DNA from 3 places in the Bacillus sp. JJ1122 genome. Region 3 is predicted to be linked to each of the others. Evidence: predicted binding sites of a transcription regulator. Region 3 holds the regulator's gene; each other region holds the start of a gene.

Region 1 (4,894 bases), on a different contig from region 3:
TTGAGGGAACAAATTAACAATATCCTTAACTAAGGAATTTTGATTAAAAGGCATTTTCATGTAAAAAACCTCCATATATTTATTATTACTGTTTCCAAACTCATCATATAGGAATTAGATTAACTACCTGGTGATGTGCATCACACTTCACAAAAAATCTACATATTTATAAGGAATTTTTGAAGTGAATACTGTGAGGTTTGTTATATTTTCATTTTTCCATTACTCTTATAATGAAAAGCGTAATGTTACTAAAAGGCTTTTTCATAATGTTTTGTAGTAAATACAATTAGAATGTTTATTGGCACTTTTTTTAAGAAATTTAAGTTCTTTTTTAAATGAAAATGCTAGATACACGAAAAGAGCCATGATAAGTTTTAGCCTGCAATAGGAGCTGATAATATGTTAGAGAAAAGAAACCCTATTCCAATTGGAGAGGCAGTACAAAGGGTAATGGAGCATAAGAAAAAGGGCTCAACTGAGTACGTTTCGATTAATGAAAGCTACGGTCGCTATCTGTCTGAGGATCTAAAAGCAACAAGTGACGTTCCTCATTTTGACAGGGCGCCGTATGATGGATATGCAGTACGTTCGATTGACACACAGGATGCTTCTCAATCCCAGGCAGTTCAGTTTGAGGTCGTTGACCATATTGGAGCAGGCATGCTGACTGATAAAGAACTTGGCCCTAACCAGGCTGTGAGGATCATGACAGGAGCGCAATTACCCGTTGGTGCTGATACAGTTGTCATGTTTGAATTGGCAAAAGAAGTCGAGAGAGACGGAAAAAAATATATGGAAACAAAGCGCAAGCACAATAAGGGTGATAATGTCTCCTACCGTGGCGAGGATGCAAAGGAGGGGGAGGTGCTTGTAAAAAAGGGTACTTTTATCAATCCAGGGATCCAGGCAATGCTAGCGACATTCGGCTATGCAAAAGTGCCTGTGGCTAAAAAACCGGTGATCGGGCTTTATGCAACCGGAACCGAGCTTCTGGAGGTTGATGAACCTCTAGAGCCTGGGAAAATCCGAAATAGCAATTCCTATATGATCTCGGCTCAAATCCTGCGTGCAGGAGCAGAAGTGAAATACTTTGGACAGCTGCCTGATGATTTCGATACATGCTTCGAAGCGGTCAGTAAGGCAATTGCAGAAGTGGATTTATTCATCACCACTGGTGGGGTTTCTGTGGGAGATTTTGATTATCTGCCTGAAATTTATGCCAAGATGGGTGCCGAGGTTCTTTTCAATAAAGTAGCGATGAGACCAGGAAGCGTAACAACAGTAGCTCAGATGGATGGAAAGCTTTTATTTGGACTATCTGGAAATCCATCTGCCTGTTATGTAGGCTTTGAACTGTTTGCGCGACCAATTATCAGGACAATGTTATTTTCCGAGCTGCCGCATCTAAGAAAGGAATTAGCCATATTAGACGCTAATTTCCCAAAAGCAAATCCGTTCACCAGGTTTGTCAGAAGCGCATTGACAATCCAGGATGGAAAGCTCGTTGTAACTCCGAGCGGTCTCGATAAGTCAAATATCATCATGAGTTTAGCAGGCGCGAACTCGCTGATGATCCTTCCTGGCGGTACAAGAGGCTTTGAACAGGGGATGGAAGTTGATGTTCTTATGCTCGAAGATCACACAGGCAGTGAGTGGCCTTGGTAAAACCGGTCATTTTCCAGATTGCAGGATACCAGGACAGCGGCAAGACGACATTAAGCCTAAAGCTAATAGAACATTTATCCGCATCCAGGCTGAAAATTGCTACAATCAAGCACCATGGTCACGGTGGTAAGCCAGAGGTGGATGAAACAAAGGATTCGGGACGCCATATTGCAGCAGGTGCAGCTGTCTCCCTAGTTGAAGGAGAAGGCAGGGTCCTTATCCAGGCAGAACAAAAACAGTGGACTCTTTTGGAAGAAATCGAGATGCTTTCTTTCTTTAAACCAGATGTGATTCTAATTGAAGGATACAAAAACGAGAAGTATCCAAAGGCTGTCATTCTTAGGGACAAGGGAGATCTGGAGCTTCTTGAAAAACTGCCATGTATTAAAGTCATTTTTTATCGTGATGCAAGTCTGGCAAGGCATTTCATGGACCAAGACATCCCATCATTTGATACAAGTGATGAATCTGGTTTTACCTGGCTAACCAATTGTATTAGAGCCGATTTCACATAATTATTAATGAAACTTTATGTAATAGCGCAAAACATTCAATATGAAAATAGAGGCTGAATCTTTTTGTTCAGCTTAGCTTGTCGACAAAGTTGCAGGTCACAGATCAGTTATTGAAAACCTGTTATAATTCCCACACAAGATGAGAAACTGTAAACAAGCTCAATTTAATCGGGTTTATCAACAGTCAGGGCTGAATCTTTTGGTTCAGCTTTTTTTGTATTTGCAGGAATGCATGAAAAAGAACGTATTTTGACAGTTCAATGACATTCGATAAATGGAAAAGTGATATGTGATAAGCTTCACTTATTTGATGTAGAAATTATTCTATATTTAAGTCAGGAAAGAACAAGGGAGTGTTGATTCATGAAGTTATTTATGCCAAAACAACACGGAGCCTGGGCTATGCTGATCATCCCTTTCTGGCTTGGAGCAGCGGCAAGTGAAGTAATCTGGCAGCATGTCCCGTTTTTCATAGGCTGGATATTATTATATTTAGCAACATATCCACTGTTATTGATGTTTAAAAAGAAGAAAATTTCACTTTATCGCAAATGGGTGCTTATCTATATGATTCCAGCCCTGGTGTTTTTGATGGTTCCGTTATTTACAACGCCATCCATAGCTTATTTTGGATTTTCGATGATTCCATTCTTTATCCTCAATGCTTATTTTTCAGCAAAAAATAAAGATCGGGCACTAATGAATGACCTCAGTGCAATCATTGTTTTTTCGATAGCTGGGCTGGCCAGCAGTTATCTGCCTGGCGCTGTGATTAACGTAAAAGCAGTCCTTGTATTTGCAGCTTCCATTTTATTTTTTACAGGCAGTACACTCTATGTAAAAACGATGATTCGTGAAAAGAAGAATCAGAGCTTTAAATGGATATCATGGACCTATCATCTCCTTGTACCAGCTTTATGGCTGGCTGCAGGCGAGGAGACTGTTGCAGTGGCAGCAGTCCCAAGCTTAATTAGGGCGGTTTTACTATATGGAAAACCAGTATCGGTTACGAAAGTAGGTATATATGAAATAATAAATGCTGCATTGTTTTTCATTATTATGTTGTTTTCAATTTAAATAGAAAAGCAGAAGCTGCCCGAATGTGCTGGCAGCTTCTGCTTTTTTGCTTTGGCTCTGTTAAACTTGTCTGTTGATTTCCGCTCCAGGCACTCGCTTTCCGCGGGGCGTCAGGTGAGCCTCCTCGTCGCTTCGCTCCAATCAACAGGTGCTAAAATCAGCAATGTCTTTTAAAATAGCCTTGCCTAAAAATATCAATAAAAACTATACATAAATAACATCATTATTCAATATTACAAACTTCAGCAGGGCAGCTTTCACAATCTATTTCTCTTTTAAGCCGATTCAATGCATGAACAGTGATGTAGCCCTTATCAATGGAAATGCTATTATTTCTCCTTAACTCGCTCAGCAGTCGGTTGACTACCTCGCGGGATGTGCCGCAAAAATTGGCGAGCTCCTGGTTTGTCAAGGAAACATCGATTTTAATTCCTTCGTCCGTCACCACACCATAGCTGTTTGCCATCCGTATTAATGTCGAATATAAAGCACCTTTCTTGCCGTGCAGAACAAGATCCCGAAACCTTGTTTGTGATTTTCGGTGCTGTAATGAAAGCCATTTTACTAATTCCAGCGCGAGCGCATTATCCTTCGCAATTTCATTCTCCAGATTATCCTTCTGGATTACTGCTACAGTTCCACTCTCGGAGGCTTTCGCAGTAAGTAAATGGCTTGATGCAGGGCTGAACAATGATAGCTCTCCAACCAATTCACCGGCTGAGCACATTCTGATTGTCAGTTCACGACCGTCAGCAACCATCTTGCTGATCTGGAATTTGCCGCTTTGAATAATATACAGCTCACTTGCGTTATTTCCTTCCTCAAAAAGAAATGAGCCTTTTTCAATTTTTTTGATCCTATGAACCTTTTCGAATACTTTATTCAGCTTTGGTGACATGATTGTTGCAGCCTGCATGTTAATACCACCTCATGTACGGCAGGTCATTTATACTCCTGTCCGTATAAAAAATTAATATAATTATATTGTAAAGCATATTAAGCCAGCAATAAAATTGCGAATTGTTCACATATTGTTAATAAATTTGTTGCGTTTTGAAAAGTGAATTCTTATAATTAAAAGAACATAATTAATATTTATTAATATTTTTGGTTATTTATACATTTCTAAAAGGAGGAGAAAAGTGAAAGCAGCTATCATCGGTACAACAGGATATGGGGGAGGAGAGCTGATTCGCCTCCTGGCAAATCATCCCCATTTCACAATCCATTCGGTCCATACGACGAGAGATGAAAAACCAGTATCCGAAGAATATCCACACTTAACTGGAATTTTTGATAAAGTCCTTACAAAAATTGATATTGAAAAAATCGCTGAGGAAGCGGATGTTGTATTTCTGGCAACACCTTCAAAGGTTTCTGGGAAGCTTGTTGATTCATTTTTCGGTACCAAAATTAAGATAATTGATTTATCTGGAGATATGAGACTGAAAAAAGGAGATTCATATAAAACTTGGTATGGTCATGATCCGGTAAATGACTCGATTCTAGCTGAGGCCGTTTATGGTCTAAGTGAATGGCATAAAGATGAGATCAAAGATGCGAGGCTTCTGGCTAACCCTGGCTGCTATCCGACTGCAGCGCTTCTGGGGCTTGCACCTGTTCTCGAGGAAAAA
Region 2 (4,894 bases), on a different contig from region 3:
GCAGATCGGTTTTCCAGCACCAGCGAATAGATGCTGATTAAAATAATGACGGCATAAACGATAATGGCTCCACTCTTGACAATTTGGCTTAAGCCAGTGAAAAACACGATATAAATGCAGGCTATCAAAATAAATACAAATAAAAATTCTATTCTTCTTTTAAGCATTCAGGCATTCTCCAAATCATAAATAAGATATATTAGATTCTGTCTATACCCATAATCCAGTTGTTCGGAAACATAGTATGCCCATTATTAGCTTTGAGAAAAGCGGTTGCACCTTAATTTCTTCAATCAAGGCTTGGGACTTCAAATACATCATATGGGATATAAAAAGATTTTCCTCTCAAAGATCGCTATCTCCGCATACAATAATCCCCTTTTAAAAAGAAAAAGACCCCCGAAGGAGTCTTAGCCGCCTATATAAGACATTTCAATTTTCTTTCTGTTTGCAACTGTTTCCGCTGTCCGCTCATCAGAGTATCTGTCCGTACGATGGTTCCAGATATCTGTTATGCGTGCCCGAAGTTCTTCATCGGTAGCACCGTCTCGCATGAAATCACGGATATCATGGCCATTTCCATTGAAGAGGCAAGTGAACAATTGTCCGTTTGCCGATAGCCGCGATCTTGTGCAGCTCGAACAGAAGGACTCTGAAACTGATGAAATGAATCCAACATTTATATCAGTACCTTTGTAGCGGTATTTCTTTGCAACTTCCCCGTAGTAATCAGGGTCTACCCTCTCCAAATCAAAATGCTCGCTTATAATATCAAACATTTGCTTCTTTGTGATAACATCATCCATTTTCCAGCCATTGGTGCTGCCTACATCCATGAATTCGATGTAGCGTAACTCAATGCCTTCCTTTTTGCAGAATTCAGCCATAGGGAGAATTTCAGAATCATTGAGCCCTTTTTTAATGACAGTATTGATTTTCACACCTAAGCCAGCTTCTTTAGCTGCTTTTATGCCATCGAGCACAGGGCCAACGCCCACATTCCGGCCGTTGATTTCTCCAAAAAGCTCATCCTTCAAGCTGTCGAGGCTGACATTGACACGCTTCAACCCAGCAGCTCTCAACTGTTTTGCATATTTTGGCAGAAGAACTCCATTTGTTGTTAAGGCAATATCTTTTAGGCCCTCAATCTCATTCAGCTTTTGGACGAGAATCGGAAGATCCTTCCGAAGCAGAGGCTCTCCGCCAGTAAGCCTGATTTTTTCAACCCCAAGTTCAATGAACAATTTTGCCACTCGTTCAATTTCTTCATAAGTCAAAAGCTCACTTTTAGGTAAAAAAGCAAAGTCTGGTCCGAATATTTCTGCAGGCATGCAGTACTGGCAGCGGAAATTGCAGCGATCTATTACTGAAATACGCAAATCTCGTAGTGGTCTATTTAACTGGTCTTTGATTATGTTTTTTACCATATGCGTCAACTCCAATTAGAGAAGTAGGATAAGTGATCAATATCAGCTACAAATGCAATTCATCTAATATTCTCACACTAACATGATTAGTCCTCTATTTAAATAGTAGATTTTCTTTATATATATATATTACAACATAAAAACTGCCTGGGTAGTGTTTTTTACCCTTAATTGTCATGATGTTGTCAATTTATAGGGAATGGAAAAAACTGCATTAAACCATTTAATGCAGTTTTTAAAAGAGCTATATTATTTGTTTTTCAAAGTTAGCTCACTGAACATGCCGACAAAATTCTTTATTTCTCCTGCATCATTTTTTACAGGACTGATTGTCAGCCACTCAGGATAAATCGTGCCATTCTTTTTCTTGTTCCAGATTTCTCCCTGCCAGAAGCCATTCTCTTTGATCGCTTTCCACATATCATTGTAGAAGTCTTCTTCATGCTCACCTGAACGAAGAATGCGCGGATTCTTCCCGATAATTTCTTCCGGGGTATAGCCTGTCACCGTAGTGAAGGCTGGATTAACTTGTTCGATATTTCCTTTTACATCCGTGATCATGACACCTTCAATCGTATGGTCAATAATATTTTTTGCCAGGCTTAATTTGTCCTGGTAATACATCCAGAATACGATGATCAAGCTTGCTAGTGCTACTTGTGATAATGCCATGAATCCAATTGCATAGTGTCCAGTCAGGTTGAACAAGAATGCGAGCATTAGCGGAGGGAAGAAGCCTCCCAATCCACCCATTGCAGAAACGATACCATTCACGATTCCTGCCTGTTTGGAAAAATAGAGCGGGACAAGCTTGAAGATTGTTCCATTACCTATTCCTGCACAGATGGCTACTGCCAGGCAGCCGATCGTGTAAAGTGTCAGAGATGGCATGAATGATAACAAGATTCCTGAAATCGTCAAACCGGCAAATACAAACATCAAAATGATGAAAGAATTGAATTTATCTCCCAGCCATCCTCCAATCGGCCTGAAAAATGTTGCAAGTGCGATAAAGCCAGCAGTTCTTAGGCCAGCATCCACTTTTTCAAGATCAAAATGGGTTACAAGGAAGTTAGGCAAATAGATTGTAAAGGCTACAAAAGATCCAAAGGTCAGGAAGTAAAATAAGCTCAATGCCCATAGCTTTTGATTTTTATAGACGCTCTTTATTTGTTCTCCTAGAGGTGTGACTACTTTTGGTTCCTTCTTATCTCCAAGCATGAAGTTCAGCAATGCAAAGGCAAGCATCAGGATCAAATACAACTTGACTGTTGCCTGCCATCCGAGCTGGGAGGCGAGAACTGGAGCTGAGAAAGTTGAGATTGCAGTCCCGAGGTTACCAACTCCATAAATACCGTTGACGAAGCCGTGGCGTTCTTTAGGATAATATTTTGGCAGTGATGTAACACCTACTGAGAAAACAGCTCCACCGATTCCTGCAAACAATCCGCCAATCAGCAAATCCGTATACGAATCAGCAAGACTGATGAAATAGATTGGGAAAAGCAGCAATGTAAAGCTGATAAAGAATAATTTTCGGGCACCATACTTGTTTGTCCAGTATCCAATGGGAATCCTTAAGACAGAACCTAGAACAACAGGAATTGCTGTCGCCATAGCAATCTGGTTTGCTGACATTTGGATATCCTCTTTTATAAATGGCATTAATGAGGATAAGATTACCCATACCATGAACCCCGCTATAAGACTGAGTGTTTGCAACGGAAGCTGAACTTTTTGTGTTTTCATTATTTTTTCTCCCCTTTGAGCTTACTAATTTATTTCCCTAATGGCTTTGAAATTGTCATAGCAGCTTTCTATGGGTAAATCGTAAAAAATTCACAAGCTTTTAGATGTGACGAACTTCACACCTATTTGTATGTTCAATAAACCGTCACAGATGTCTTCAAACATGTAAATTATCTGCCTTTGTTTATCGATATAATAAAATTAGAGCAATTTGTTTCGAAAATGTGAACAAAAAGGTCCTAGAATGTGACGACATTTTGACACTTACCGTTCCTGTATTTAGTTAACACTATGCCGGTGTTATTATTGTGACAATAAATACTTTGACACGTGAGCCAGACATTAGTTTTACCTCTTAAAAAATGAAAAGGGTGATGACCATGCTACATGCACATAAAGTAACTCATTCGATTGAAATCAAAGAATTGCTCCAGTTTGCTGACAGGACGATCCAAGTTAAAAAGGGATCATATCTGTTCCAGGAAGGCATGGAAGCAGAGGAACTTTATTTGATTCTTGGAGGTAAGGTCCAAATCAGCAAGGTCACACAAGATGGCCGTGAGCTCGCCCTTAGAATTTGCGGGGAAAACGATATTTGCGGCGAATTGACTTTATTTACGGATGCTCCAAAATATCTTCTTAGCGCCCTTATCATAGAAGATGCCAAGATTGCAGCCATCAGAAAAGATGTCATTGAAAAGGAAATATTCCAGAATCCATCGCTTGCATTCGAATTCATGAAATGGATGAGCGACCATTTCCGCAAAACACAAACGAAGTTTCGCGACCTTGTACTGAACGGAAAAAAAGGTGCATTGTTCTCGACACTGATTCGTATGACAAACAGTTACGGTTTGCAAAAAGACAACGGCATCCTCATCGACCTTCCGTTAACAAACCAGGAGCTGGCGAACTTCTGCGGCACTTCTCGTGAAAGCACGAATCGAATCCTGAATGAGCTTAAGCGTGAAGAAATCATTTCAATCAAAAAAGGTAAAATCCTTGTACACGACGTTGACTATTTACGTCAGGAAATCGGCTGTGAAAACTGTCCGGCAGTGTTTTGCAGTATAGATTGATATTCATTTACAATTTGAATAAGAAAACGAGTGAGGCTGCTAGCTTCACTCGTTTTTTTTAGTGGATGGGTAAGAAACGGCTGTTGATTTAGGTTGCAGAGAATTAAAATCACTATAGCCTTAGCATAGCCTATTGATTAAGCTCCAGCGCCATGGCGTTGGAGCTCTCATTTTAACTTTGTTTCTGTTTTCTCAACACTTTAGGAATGTAAACGCAGAATGGTTCACTTTCCAGATAGTCACCGGTCATAGCATAGGCGCGTGAACGGGATCCGCCACAAACATGCCTGAATTCACATACGCCGCATTTCCCTTTGTATTCATCGGGATTTCTTAATGACTTGAAAACAGGGGAATCTCTGTATATTTCAGCAAGCGGCTGCTCCCTGACGTTACCAGCCTTTACAGGCAAAAGGCCGCTAGGATAGACGTCCCCAGTGTGAGAGATGAATACAAAGCCATTTCCATCATTGACCCCTTTTGGCGCCCTGCCAAGGCCATCAATCGACCCTGTCAGTCCTTCTTTAGTCAATGCAGTGAGATAATCGATTTCTTCGGTATGGTCTTTTGCTTCCCGCATTTTTTGCTGGATTACGACCCTGCGGTAATGCTGGGCAGCCGTTGTTTTAATATCGAACT
Region 3 (4,894 bases):
TAGTTTTTTATTAGCACTCTCCTCAATCGAGTGCTAACACAATTTCTATATTAATGAATCTCTATTTTTTTTGCAAGCATGAAGTCCAATTTTTTTTATAAATTTTATATAAGGTTCCATGCCAGAAATCCAGTGACAGCAAGGACTATATTTCGTTCCCTTTCTCCAATGTCCGACAGCAGATTTCTTCAAATTTTATTATTAAGCTTGTTTAAAAAAGACCACCTTAAAGAGTATGCGGCCCCCGCGGAAATTTAACCAATTATTTTAAGCAGCATCCTGCGATTTGAACTTTCAAGCTGCTTACTAGTAAAATGGAGAGATAACATTGCGGAACTTTTATCATATTAAAACGTATATAAAGTCATTACGTTTTTGAAAAGGCCTAAAAGGAGTTTTTCATATTGAAAAAAGAATACTGGTACATTATCATCGCCTATATCGTCATGCAGCTTTCAAGCCTGGTCGGCATTCCGCTCGTAGCCTTTATAGGTAAGGGTATGGGCAAAAGCCTTAAGGAAATGGAAACCCTATCGATTCCTTTCTGGCTTGTCATCAGTTTTACCCTTACATTGATCATCGTGCTGCTTATTTTACGGAAAGAATCCAAGATGCAGGCAGATTTGCGCGGAATGGCATCGCCAGCAAGCTCGGCTGCCTGGGCCGTTGCAGGGGTATTCCTGGCATTATTGGCTCAATCCTTTGCAGCCAACATTGAAAGGCTGCTCGGAATCGAAATGGGCTCTGAAAATACTCAGGAGATCATCAACCTCATTGAGAGCTTCCCTGTTGTGATTCTTGTCAGCTCGATCATCGGGCCGATTTTGGAAGAAATCGTCTTCCGTAAAATTATCTTCGGAAGCCTTCATAAGAAAATGAACTTCTTTTTTGCCGCATTGATCAGTTCAGTGATTTTTGCGCTTGCTCATATGGAGCCCGAGCATGTCATCCTTTATTCGGCCATGGGCTTTACCTTTGCATTCCTTTATGTAAAAACTAAGCGCATCATCGTTCCAATCATCGCCCATGTCACAATGAATACGTTCGTTGTCCTGCTTCAATCCGTATTCAGGGAAGATATCGAGAGAATGATAAGAGAAGCAGAAAAAATTCAAAGCTTTATTGGGGGACTTTAAGTTATGAAGCAATCGCCTTTATTTTCAGGCATTGTCTACATCTTGCTAGGCAGCTTGTTCACCTACTTCGCCATCCAGAATGTCAGCGAAACCGGATGGGGATTTTTCACTTATCTCCTCGTTATGCTCGCGACCTTCGACTTCGGTTCCGGCATCCGGATGATCCTGCTCCATCTCAAACTTAAACAAATCCAGAAAAAATAGCCTCTTCATCCCGAAGAGGCTATTTTTCATATCATTCTTCTGTGTCTGTATTGGTCGGATAATGCTTTAGGAAATAAATTAATGATTGCAGTTCTACAGACAGGTCAATATGGTGAATCCTGATGGAGTCCGGTACATTCAATCGTGCAGGCGTAAAATTCAGGATTCCCTTGATATTCGCCTGGACTAATCGGTCGGTAATAGGCTGGGCTACCGCAGACGGCACGGTAAGGATGGCCACCTGTATGCCTTCCTCGACAACTTTTTTGTCCAGCTCATCCATGTGATAGACAGGCACGTCACCCATAACGGTGCCTACTTTTGCCTCATCCACATCAAAAGCTATTTCGATTTTCGTATTATTATTTTTTGAGAAATTATAATTTAAAAATGCTGTTCCAAGATTTCCGACCCCGATCAGTGCTACTTTGGTCAGCTCGTCCTGATCAAGTGTCTTTCGGAAAAATGTCAGGAGATAATTCACATTGTAGCCGTACCCCTTTTTACCTAAGGCTCCAAAATAAGAAAAATCCCTTCTGATTGTCGCTGAATCCACTTTTACCGCTTCACTTAACTCTGCAGATGAAACCCTTTGTTTACCTGAAGAATGTAAGTTCAATAAGAAACGGTAATAAAGCGGCAAGCGTTTTGCGGTTGCCTGCGGAATTTTCATAGGTTCGTTCATCATTCTCCATCCTCCACCCAATCAAAATTTCTATTTAAGCTTCTCTTCTCTCTTAAAATCGCCATTTTTCCCGCCGGTTTTTTCGACTAAATACGTCTTGCCGATCACCATGCCTTTGTCAACGGCCTTGCACATATCATAAACAGTCAGCGCACATGCTGAAGCTGCTGTTAACGCTTCCATTTCCACCCCTGTATTCCCTTTTGTTTTAACAGATGCGGTGATATTTAAAATATAGTCATTTCCATTTTGCTCCCAATCGAAGCTAAGGTCAATGCCTGTTAATGGAAGTGGATGGCACATTGGAATGATTTCCGACGTTTTCTTGGCCGCCATGATGCCCGCTACCTGTGCAACTGCCAGTACATCCCCCTTTTTCATCTTATTTTCTGTGATTCTTATATATATATCTTCATTCACAATTATGCTTGAATGGGCGATTGCCGTGCGGACCGTCACATGTTTATCACTGACATCCACCATTTTTGCTCTGCCTTCTTCGTTAAAATGCGTAAATTCTGCCATGTTCATGCTCCCTTCAAACAAATGATACACTATTTTCACAAAGTTGTGTGTGAACTTTGTTGCTGAGTTCACAAATTCCTTGTCATTCCTTGTCTTTGGTGGGTCTCATATATTGCCGAGCGTATGTGAATGGGTTACACTATCTCTAAGGCAATAGAGGTGAATAATAATGATACTATTACAAGTTAATCAGCTGACAAAATATTTCGCTGCTGATCTTATTTTATCGAATATAAAGTTTGAAATACAAACCCATGACCGTGTTGCCTTAGTCGGCCGCAACGGAGCGGGTAAATCGACTCTGCTGAAGATTATCGCCGGGCACGAGGCGCATGACAGCGGCGAAATCATCCGTCCTAAAGGGACGACAATCGGGTACCTGGCACAGAATACTGGTCTCGAATCCGAAAAAAGCATCTGGGAAGAAATGCTTGGCGTTTTTAACCATCTGCATTCCATGGAAAAAGATCTGCGCCGGCTTGAGGAAAAAATGTCAGACCCTGACATACTGACAAACCAGACTGAATATGACAGAGTTCTCAAGGAATATGATCTTTTGCAGGTCCAGTTCAAGGAGCAAGGCGGTTATCAATATGAAGCCGACATCCGCTCCGTGCTCCATGGCCTGAACTTCCATTCCTTTGATTATTCTACAAAAATATCCACATTAAGCGGAGGCCAAAAAACAAGGCTTGCTCTAGCTAAGCTCCTTTTGACCCGCCCGGATATTTTAATTCTGGATGAACCGACAAACCACCTTGATATCGACACTCTTTCTTGGCTTGAAAAATACCTTCAGGGTTATGATGGCGCAATCCTGATTGTTTCCCATGACCGTTACTTCCTTGATAAAGTCGTTAATCAGGTATATGAAATTTCCCGCCATCAGCTGGCAAAATTTCCGGGGAACTACAGCTCTTACTTAAACCAAAAAGCTGAAAACTACGAACGGGATATGAAGCTTTTTGAAAAGCAGCAGGATGAGATTTCAAAGCTCCAGGACTTCATCCAGCGAAACCTTGCTCGTGCTTCCACTACTAAAAGAGCTCAAAGCCGCAGGAAACAGCTAGAAAAGATTGACCGGATGGACAAGCCGCTTGGCGATGAAAAATCCGCCACCTTCAGTTTTCAGATTGAACGCCAAAGCGGAAACGATGTCCTTAAGGCTGATTCACTCGCTGTAGGATATAGTAATGACGTCGTTTCGGAAAATATCTCCTTCAATCTATCTCGCGGCGATAGCACTGCCTTAGTTGGACCAAACGGTGTCGGCAAATCAACCTTGCTAAAGACAATCGTTGAAAAGCTCCCTTCGATCGCCGGAAGCGTCCACTATGGTTCAAACGTATCGATCGGTTATTATGACCAGGAACAAGCTGAGCTAAGTTCAAATAAAAAGGTACTAAACGAGCTTTGGGACGAATATCCACTTAAGCCGGAAAAAGAAATTCGCACGGTTCTCGGCAATTTCCTCTTCTCAGGCGACGATGTATCAAAAATCGTTTCAACGCTCAGCGGCGGTGAAAAAGCACGTCTGGCACTCGCCAAGATGATGATGCAAAAATCCAACTTCCTGATTCTGGATGAGCCAACGAACCACTTGGATTTGGACAGCAAGGAAGTGCTAGAGAATGCACTGATCGATTACCCGGGCACAATCCTTTTCGTTTCCCACGACCGTTATTTTATAAACAGGATCGCCACAAAGGTCATTGAGCTCGACCGCACTGGCGCTACCGAGTTCCTGGGTGATTATGATTATTACATCGAGAAAAAGCTCGAACAGGAAGAGCTGAAAGCACTCGCAGAACAGTCAGCAAAAGCTTCAAGCAGCGCTGTAGATTCTTCTAAACAAGACAAAAGCTCCTATCAGCAGGATAAAGAATCAAAGAAGCTGGAACGCCAGCGCAAACGGCGCATGGAGGAAGTGGAAGCAGCGATCGAGCAGTTGGAGCTTGAAGTAGCTGAATACGAAGAACTCTTATGTGATCCTGATGTCTTCCAGGATCACGAAAAAGCAGCCGATATTAACAGCAAAATTGAATCGGCCAAAGAGAAGATCGATTTATTGATGGAAGAATGGACAGAGTTGGCTTAAGAGAGTACAAATAGAAGAGTATGTGCCGGGCGGCGAGATGTCGCCCGGTTTTTATTTGCATATAATAGTTCTATTCTCTGTCACTGGAAAGATCCTTTTGCGTTCGTCAATATATCGGGTATTTCGCCAATATATATAAATTTTCGTCTAATATATTGGATTTCCGCTAATATATTGGGTTTTCCGCCATTATAACCTCCACTATCGCCAATAAATGAGATTACTTTGTCCAAGATTTGTTAATAT

What was found. The regulator Rex, encoded in region 3, represses fermentation and respiration genes when NADH is low (regulators of the CRP and FNR family bind a similar motif). The targets are predictions, from matches to a motif close to TTGTGAAATATTTCACAA.
Region 1: V7201_RS10745 (YwiC-like family protein) is a predicted target of Rex. The motif match lies at 2,471-2,488, and genes of this name have one in related genera.
Region 2: V7201_RS19300 (nitrate/nitrite transporter) is a predicted target of Rex. The motif match lies at 3,281-3,298, and genes of this name have one in related genera.

The regions. Positions count from the first base shown of each region.
Region 1 covers NZ_JBALQL010000019.1:680-5,573, forward strand. The annotation lists gene ric (iron-sulfur cluster repair di-iron protein) at 1-60, opposite strand, end outside; gene V7201_RS10735 (molybdopterin molybdotransferase MoeA) at 403-1,668, shown strand; gene mobB (molybdopterin-guanine dinucleotide biosynthesis protein B) at 1,656-2,183, shown strand; gene V7201_RS10745 (YwiC-like family protein) at 2,547-3,260, shown strand; gene V7201_RS10750 (Crp/Fnr family transcriptional regulator) at 3,484-4,176, opposite strand; gene argC (N-acetyl-gamma-glutamyl-phosphate reductase) at 4,403-4,894, shown strand, end outside.
Region 2 covers NZ_JBALQL010000035.1:125,862-130,755, reverse strand. The annotation lists gene cls (cardiolipin synthase) at 1-167, opposite strand, end outside; gene moaA (GTP 3',8-cyclase MoaA) at 411-1,427, opposite strand; gene V7201_RS19300 (nitrate/nitrite transporter) at 1,677-3,176, opposite strand; gene V7201_RS19295 (Crp/Fnr family transcriptional regulator) at 3,557-4,255, shown strand; gene V7201_RS19290 (TIGR04053 family radical SAM/SPASM domain-containing protein) at 4,428-4,894, opposite strand, start outside.
Region 3 covers NZ_JBALQL010000028.1:16,327-21,220, forward strand. The annotation lists gene V7201_RS16950 (CPBP family intramembrane glutamic endopeptidase) at 405-1,136, shown strand; gene V7201_RS16955 (YdiK family protein) at 1,140-1,340, shown strand; gene V7201_RS16960 (redox-sensing transcriptional repressor Rex) at 1,372-2,028, opposite strand; gene moaC (cyclic pyranopterin monophosphate synthase MoaC) at 2,056-2,550, opposite strand; gene V7201_RS16970 (ABC-F family ATP-binding cassette domain-containing protein) at 2,720-4,648, shown strand.